Regions from separate parts of the Brevibacillus parabrevis genome, predicted to be linked through region 1. Evidence: a T-box and tRNA genes for the amino acid it is inferred to sense, from the RefSeq annotation. Region 1 holds a T-box; the other holds one or more tRNA genes.
What was found. A T-box is a leader RNA that pairs with one kind of tRNA and senses whether it is charged. The one in region 1 lies ahead of IRJ17_RS23390 (valine--tRNA ligase), so its partner is inferred to be a tRNA-Val.
Positions count from the first base shown of each region.

Region 2: it encodes a tRNA-Val, which carries the amino acid that the T-box ahead of IRJ17_RS23390 (valine--tRNA ligase) is inferred to sense. The anticodon was not compared.

Region 1 is NZ_CP064090.1:5,074,357-5,078,616, forward strand. It holds gene IRJ17_RS23390 (valine--tRNA ligase) at 1-1,654, opposite strand, end outside; T-box leader at 1,695-1,941, opposite strand; gene IRJ17_RS23395 (STAS domain-containing protein) at 1,975-2,325, opposite strand; gene IRJ17_RS23400 (ATP-binding protein) at 2,431-3,675, opposite strand; gene IRJ17_RS23405 (PP2C family protein-serine/threonine phosphatase) at 3,691-4,260, opposite strand, start outside.
Region 2 is NZ_CP064090.1:2,994,832-2,999,091, forward strand. It holds gene IRJ17_RS14290 (phospholipase A2 family protein) at 486-770, opposite strand; tRNA gene IRJ17_RS14295 (tRNA-Ser) at 935-1,027, shown strand; tRNA gene IRJ17_RS14300 (tRNA-Glu) at 1,032-1,105, shown strand; tRNA gene IRJ17_RS14305 (tRNA-Val) at 1,156-1,231, shown strand; tRNA gene IRJ17_RS14310 (tRNA-Leu) at 1,241-1,324, shown strand; gene IRJ17_RS14315 (FecCD family ABC transporter permease) at 1,490-2,494, opposite strand; gene IRJ17_RS14320 (FecCD family ABC transporter permease) at 2,491-3,486, opposite strand; gene IRJ17_RS14325 (AraC family transcriptional regulator) at 3,576-4,260, opposite strand, start outside.

The sequences.
Region 1 (4,260 bases):
ATTTTTCGATCACTTCCATCGGATCGACACCGTTTCCGAGCGACTTGGACATTTTGCGGCCTTCGGAGTCGCGGATAATGCCGTGAATCAGCACGGATTCAAACGGACTTTTTCCGGTAAATTCAAGACCGGAGAACATCATGCGCGCTACCCAGAAGAAAATGATGTCATATCCGGTAACCAGTACATTGGTCGGGTAGAAATACTTCATGTCCTCGGATTCTTCCGGCCAGCCGAGCGTGGAGAACGGCCACAGACCAGACGAGAACCACGTATCGAGAACGTCGTTGTCTTGCTCCAGCTTGTGGCTGTGGCAGCTCGGACATTCGCTTACATCGTCACGAGATACGACGGTTTCCCCGCAATCTGCGCAATACCAGGCAGGAATGCGGTGACCCCACCAGAGCTGGCGGGAAATGCACCAGTCGCGAATGTTTTCGATCCAGCGCAAGTAGTTCGTTTTGAAGCGCTCCGGAACGAACTTGACGCTTTCTTCGCTGTTGGAGTTGGCAAGCGCCAGGTCAGCCAATGGCTGCATTTTTACAAACCACTGGGTAGACAGGTACGGTTCCACGACAGCATCGCTGCGCTCACTGTGACCTACCTGGTGAATGTGCTCCTCTACCTTGAACATTACGCCTTGCTCTGTCAAATCTTTAATGATTTGCTTGCGGCACGCAAAACGGTCCAGACCTTTGTAAATGCCTGCCTGTTCGTTCATCGTTCCGGTTTCGTCCATGACGACGATTTGCGGCAACTGATGGCGAAGTCCCAGTTCAAAGTCGTTCGGATCGTGCGCAGGCGTGATTTTTACCGCGCCGGAACCGAACTCGGGATCGACATACGTGTCTGCTACGATCGGGATTTCCCGGCCGACAATCGGCAAAATGACCATTTTTCCGATCAAATGCTTGTAGCGCTCGTCTTCCGGATGGACAGCGACTGCCGTATCACCGAGCATCGTTTCCGGACGGGTAGTTGCTACTTCGATGTAGCCAGTACCGTCAGCCAGCGGATAACGCATGTGGTGAAGCGCGCCTTTTACTTCTTTGTAAATAACTTCGATATCGGACAGAGCCGTACGGGCAGCCGGGTCCCAGTTGATGATGCGGTTGCCGCGGTAGATCAGCCCTTTTTCGTACAGGCGGACGAATACTTCGCGCACCGCTTTGGACAAGCCTTCATCCATCGTGAAACGCTCGCGGGAGTAATCCAGGGCAAGACCGAGCTTTTCCCACTGCTCGCGAATGTGCGAAGCGTAAATATGCTTCCATTCCCATACTTTTTCGATGAACTTGTCACGGCCGAGGTCGTGGCGGGAGATTCCTTCTTCGCGCAAAGTCGCTTCTACACGGGCTTGTGTGGCGATCCCTGCGTGGTCCATCCCTGGCAAGAACAGCGTGCTGTACCCTTGCATCCGTTTGGCGCGCGTGATGATATCTTGAAGCGTCGTATCAAGCGCGTGGCCCAAATGCAGCTTGCCTGTTACGTTCGGAGGCGGGATGACGATTGTGAACGGACGCTTCGCCGGGTCGCGTTCCGCCTTGAAAAACTGCTTTTCGATCCAGTACGGATACCATTTGCTCTCTGCTGCCTTCGGGTCGTAGTTCTTCGGCAGCAATTGGTCGATGTCGGTTGTTGGCTGATTTGACATAGTTAGGTCCTCCTCTAGAAAAAATAAAAAAACCCTTCATCCAAAGGACGAAAGGATTTCATTTCGCGGTACCACCTTTGTTAACAGACGACAGGCAAAACTGCCCATCGCAAGTTCCCTCAAACAAGATAACGGCTGCGAACCGCTTTCGGCTAGACACATCGTGTTCACCAAAAACAACTCCCGGGCGACCTTCAGTCCATTGTCTCCTTAGAGAATCTTCCAGCAACTGATTCTCCTCTCTGTAAAAGGGCTCCTGACCTACTCTTCCCGATCATCATTGATACGATATGTAGTTGTGGGATCATTGCCTTTGCTTATTATATACAATCACGCTGTTTGGCGTCAAACCCGGTTTCGCCTACTTTTCCGACCGTAATGCCCAGCGCCTCGGTAAAGCCCAGTACACTTAAAATGTCCAAAATTTCTTCCCGGACATTGACAATCTCTACCTGTTTGCCAGAGGCAAGCAATTCTTTCGTTGTGAAATACAGACTGCCAATACCGGAAGAATCTACAAAGGATACACCATGAAAATCGACAGTCACGGAATGGTTTCGCCCTCCGTATTGCTGGAGCAGTTCACCCACTCGATCTCCCACCGCCATGTCCAGCTCTCCAGCGAAAAACAGCGTCGCCTGTCCGTTCGTCTCTGTTGCTCGGTAGTCCATGCTCAAACTCCTCTCAATAGGTATCGGTACACCTGATTCTTTTCTCTCTCTCATGTTACCCGGTTCACTCCACTTGCAAACATTTGGTATTTTCCCCAATGTTCATCAGCTTGGCAACGCACTCTCCAAAATAAGCTTGGTCCCTTGTGCTGTGCTGCTCAAATAAATACGATCGCAGTATTGCAGCATGACATGAAAGCCCGCACCGAGGGAATTTCGCGTCGAAAATCCTTGCTGCAGCGTCGCTCGCGGCAAGTCCTCCAGCAAAATCCCCTGCCCCTGGTCGTGAATGACAACCCGGCAAAGTCCCAGATCGTTTGCTATGTACAAAGTAATCGTTCCACCGCTTCCATGCTTGAGTGTATTCGAAGCCGCTTCGTTAACCGCCACCAAAAATTGCAGCAATCGGTTGGCAACAAGCCCCAACGGCTCAAGAGCACGCTTGAACGCTCGCCTGAGCAAAGCCAGATCGCCTGGCTCCTTGATGTCCATCGCCAGCGATTTCCGGCCCTCCCGCAGCAAAAAAAACAGCTCTTCGTCGCTTAGCAGCAGCAGCTTTCCGGCGGTAACCACCCCTAAAATATCGCGGTAAATCTCCCATTCGCGCCGCTTTCTCATCCGTTCTTCCGCGATAGCTGCCGTGACATCGATCAGGGCAATCCCACAGGTACGGTCCGGGAGATCGGAAACATACATCTCGAATACTTTTTTCCCGTCGCCGCTGACGATCTGCTCCCGCAGCGATTCGCCTGCGCCACGAACAGCCGCTTCGTTGATCAGACGCTGCATCTGTGTCTCGACATCCGGATCTGCCCGACTCGATCCAAGCGGGCGGATGTTTCCGTCATCAAAAAGGTAGAGGAAGATCGATTCGATTTGCCGCAGGATCGACAGCTTTTGCAGCTCCTGTTTAATCAGCCGTCCTCGCTCGTCGTCGCGATCTTTCCAATTAGTTAATACGTCTGTAGGGTCCAATTCGCCACGCAAATGCCAGGTGTGAAATTCTTCCAGAAGCAATCGCTCCAGAACTTCTTCTTTGCGCAAAACCTTCTCGATATCAACGACATAGTAAGGAACACCGTTGATTCCCTGCAGCCCGCTGCCGATAATGCGAAAATCGAAAGCGAGCTCGACCTCCATGCGTCCATGCAATTGTTTGGACGGACTAAGCAGGCCGATAGCTGTCCGGCTGACTGCTATCAATTGCGCTTGACTTGTTTCCATTGTCGCAAGCTCCGTCACTTTTACCTTGCGCGGCGGCAACACTTTTTGGGCGGACCCGCCAGAACGGAGCTCCAGAAGACAGTTGCGACAAGAGGGATTGTCCGGACACTGTTCACACAGAATCACCGTTCATCCTCCTATTCACGGGCGCTTCAGCTCGGGTACTCCCAACAGTACAGGAGTTTCCTTTCCTCTATGTCCAGCAGAAGAGCCGGACTGAAACTGCAAAATCAAAACGGATATGTCATCGGTTTGCTGGCCTTGGCGCATCATCGCCCACAGGTACGATTCCACACGCTCAATCGTCTCTTCACTGCCCGGCTCGTGCTCGTCCAAAAGAACAGCAAGTTCTTCGAGCAAACCGTGAGAGCTTCGCAGCACATCTTTTCTTCCCGTATCCAATAATCCATCTGTGTATAGTAGTAGTATACCCTCTTCTTTCAAGGGTACTTCCTCAAGCTGATAGGTGCTATCCGCCAAAAGCCCTAGTCCTACGCCCCCGTTGCAGCGCAGAACCGCTTTTTTCGTCGCCGACAAATAGAGCGGCTGCGGATGGCCTGCCCTGGCAAGCAAAATTTTGTGCTGGACAGAGTCGTAGACGGCGACCAGCATGGTAATGTACGAGCGCGTTTTGGCCAAATCAGTATACAGCAGCTGATTCAACCGCTGCAAAATGTCGTCCGGCGACGCGTTGTTTTGCAGCACCGCCCT
Region 2 (4,260 bases), 2.1 Mb from region 1:
GAAGCCGGATTTTGGCAGCAAGTTGCCTTGGGTGGGGCGGGAAGAGCAGCTTCTTCCCGTCTCACCGCTTGGGCATGTGCTTTTGGGCATGAAAAAATCCCCTGTTTTCCAGGGGACGAAAATGATCGCGACTGTATGGCTATGATTAGGCTAGATAAGTTAGGGCGTAGCTGTAATTTCGCAGCGTATAGCATAAGAGCTTCTTTTGGTGCTCCGAGAGCGCTAGGAATACAAATTCTACTTGATCATTTTCAAACTTGCGGACGTAAAAGCAGGAAATCCCATGGCAGATCACTTCTCTTTTAAGCGACAGTGCAGCACGGGCGTCGGTGCATATGTGTACTTCCACGGCGTGTAACCTCCTTGGACATTCAATAGAGTACCAAAAAAAGCCAAGGAAAATCACGGGAAATATGGCGGAATTATGTCCAAGTAGTTACCGTTTTTTGTATAAAGAATGATAAGAATGACAATTCGTAAAAAGGCTACTTCATGTCGTCAGGAATACACTTCGATCGGGAAAAATAGGCGGAAATCATCGCAGCCATCCTGCCTTTTTCCGTGCTCATATCGATCTTGTCCTGCAAACAGCGCAGCAGCTCCTGATCGCAGCTGCACGAAAAGTAGCCGCGCTTCTGGTAGCAGTAGTCATGTTTTTTGCAGCAACGGTCGATATCGTCGATAGGTGCGCCTGGTCCAGAGCAGCCTGGCCCGCACCAATTTCCGTACAAACAAGGGATACGTCTTGCCCGCCGTCGTCTTCTGCCCACCTGTCATCACTCCGCAACATAGATGATTACTGGTAGCATATTGGCGGAGGGAGAAACTTGCTTTAGGCAATTCCCACAAATTTTAAAATATATCTTGTAATCGTTTGCTAGATATGATAGATTAATTCTTGCCTGAGCTGTACAGCTCGGCAAGTGATACAGATGGATGGATGTCCGAGCGGCCGAAGGAGCACGATTGGAAATCGTGTAGGCGGGGTCGACCCGTCTCGTGGGTTCAAATCCCACTCCATCCGCCATCTTGGCCCGTTGGTGAAGCGGTTTAACACAGCAGCCTTTCACGCTGTCATACAGGGGTTCGAATCCCCTACGGGTCACCTGGAAGCCCAACAACTTGTTGGGGCCCCGGCGAAAGTCGGGGTATTGTGGAGGCTTAGCTCAGCTGGGAGAGCATCTGCCTTACAAGCAGAGGGTCGGCGGTTCGATCCCGTCAGCCTCCACCATTTTCATACGCGGTCGTGGCGGAATTGGCAGACGCGCTAGATTCAGGTTCTAGTGGTGGCAACACCGTGGAGGTTCAAGTCCTCTCGACCGCATCGCTTTATCAATGAAAGGTTCTTGTTCTGCTGTTTCTGGCAGAGCAGGAGCCTTTTTGCTATTTCCAAATCATGTACAAGCATTTGGCCTTGCAAAACAAAAATCCCATCCATACAGAAAAAGGAGTCGGGGGTCAGCCTCCGACTCCTTTTCGCTTCTGCCGATTATGACCCTGGCCGTTTGCGCCTGAACAAGAGATACAGGAAGAACGGAGCGCCCACTCCGGCGGTAAATACGCCCGCAGGAATATCGAGCGGCAAGAACAGCATTCGTCCCGCCAGATCGGCAAGCAGCAGCACGATTGCGCCGATGAGCGCTGCCGTCGGGATGACGATTCCGTAGCGATTGCCGACGAGCTTTCTCGCCATATGCGGGGCAAGCAGGCCGATGAAGGAGATCGTTCCGGCGATGCCGACCGCTACCCCGGCGAGGGCGACGCTGAGTAGCATCGCGACCATTCGGCTCATCTGAAGTCTGCTGCCGAGACCGATCGCTGTTTCTTCGCCGAGCGCCTGAATGTCCAGCTCTTTGGCATACAAGAGCGACAGCGGGATCAAAGCGACGATCCACGGCCAGATGGCCTTGATATAGCTCCAGTTCGTCCCGTACAAGCTGCCCGTCATCCAGTTCAGCACCTGGGCGGCGAGATAGGCGGGGCCGCTCAGCAGCAAAAACATCGTCAAGGCGCTCATCGCCGTCGAGATGCCGATACCGATTAGCACGAGCCGGGACGGAGTGACTCCCTTTTTCCAGGCGAACGAGTAGTTGACCGAAGCAGCGGCGAATGCCCCTGCGATCGCGATGATCGGCACGTAATGAATACTGTAGCTGGTAAAGGCGGTCATAAAAGCGACCACCGCTACCGAAGCGCCGCCCGTAACGCCGAGCAGGTCCGGAGAAGCGAGCGGATTGCGGATCACTCCTTGCAGCAGGCTGCCGGAAACAGCCAATGCCGCGCCGATCAGGAGCGCCGCTACGATGCGTGGCAAACGAAACTGTGTAATAATCAGATCGCTTCCTTCGCTGTTCATGCCGACAAGCGACAGGACCACGTCCCGAATCGGAATGGATACACTGCCGAGCGACAGACAGAAGACGGCGAGGATCAAAGCCGCAACGGCAAGCGAGCTTACGATCGTCGCATTTTTCCATGTCGGACGTCTCTTCATGACTTCCTCCTTCTCGCCACGAAGATCAGGAACGGAACGCCGATCAGCGCCGTCGCCACGCCGACCGGGACTTCTTTCGGCATAAGGACGAAGCGCGCGGCGAGGTCAGCCGCTACCAGCAAAATCGCTCCGGTCAAGGCGCTGTAAGGAAGCAGCCAGCGGTGATCGCTGCCTACTGCGTATCGGCACAGATGCGGCACGATGAGTCCGACGAAGGCGATCGGTCCCGCCGCCGCTACGGAGCTGCCAGCCAGAAGGACGACTGCGAGCGCGGAGGCGGCCCGGATCAGTGTCAGCCGCTGACCGAGCGACTTGGCGTTGTCGTCGCCTAGCGCCAGCACATTGAGGGAGCCTGCGATCAGCATTGCGAGGAGCCAGCCGACGCACAAGTACGGCAGGACGAACAGCAGATGGCCCAGCTCTCGACCCGATACAGAGCCGATCATCCAGAGCAGCGCCGTTTCCAGCGAATGCTTGTGAATGAGCATAATCCCTGAGGTGACCGAGGACGCGAAGGCAGCAACAGCCGCCCCGGCCAGCGTCAGCTTGATCGGCTCGAAACCGCCGCCCCCCTGCATGCTCAGCGTGTATACGAACAAGGAAGTTATCGCCGCTCCGCCGAGCGCGATCCAGATCATGCTGCTCATCGGCAGCGACGATCCGGTTAAGGCAAGTCCGATAACGATAAACAGAACGGCACCGGAATTGATCCCGAGCAGAGAAGGCGAGGCTATCGGGTTTTTCGTCAGCACCTGCATGATCGCTCCGGCAACGGCCAAGCTCGCTCCGACGGCGGCGGCGATCAGCGCCCGGGGAACACGCGTAGTCGTCACGATCAGATGCTCGTTGGAGCCGTCAAACTGTGTATAGGCGAGCCAGATGTCGCGGAGGCCGAATTGTTGCAGCCCGAACAGGACGCTGGCCAGCATCCCGAGCAGAAGGATCGCACACCCGACGGCAAGCCCGATCCATTTTCGCTTGCGACTTTGCATCACTATCCCATTGTCCTTCACCTCTTTTCGTGTTCTGAACAAGAAAAAAACCGGCGTCAGCTTCAAGCCGACGCCAGCCAGCGTTTATGTTACTTCACTTCGAAATAAGCGGCCAACTCATCGAGCAGCAAGTTCGCCGCCTTGTAGCCGCCTGCCGAGTTCCAGATCGCCTCGTCTACCTGGATCACCTTGTTCGCTTTGGCAACGTTCAAGTTTTTGAACAGCGGGTCGTTTTTCCATTCCTCCACAACCTTCGCCGCATCGTTTTTCCCGGCTTGTTCCGACACGAAGTAAAACATGACGTCTCCGTCCATGCTCGGGATCGTTTCCTTCGTCATCACTTCGATAAACGAATCTTTGTCCTGAGCGGGCGGGCGAGCGATGCCGAGTTGATCGAGCAGCACCCCGGAGAATGTCTGCTTCTGGTAAATCCGCACCTGCGACGCGGAGAAGCGGACGACCGACACTTTTGTTGCCGCTTTGCTGCCCAGCTTCGCCTTCACGTCGGCAACGCGCTTGTTGAAGTCCGCCATCGCTTTTTCGCCTTCGTCCTTCTTGTTGATCGCTTCCATGTACAGCTTGAAATTGATTTGCCAGTCGCCAGCCAGGTCAGCCGCGAATATGGTCGGCGCAATCTGGTTCAACTGCTCGTATATTTTCTCCTGCCGGACTTTGTTTCCGATAATGAGATCCGGCTTCAAGCTTGCGATCATCTCGATATTCGGCTGCAACTCGTCGCCGACGACCGTGACGTCTTGCATCTCGTCCTTGATA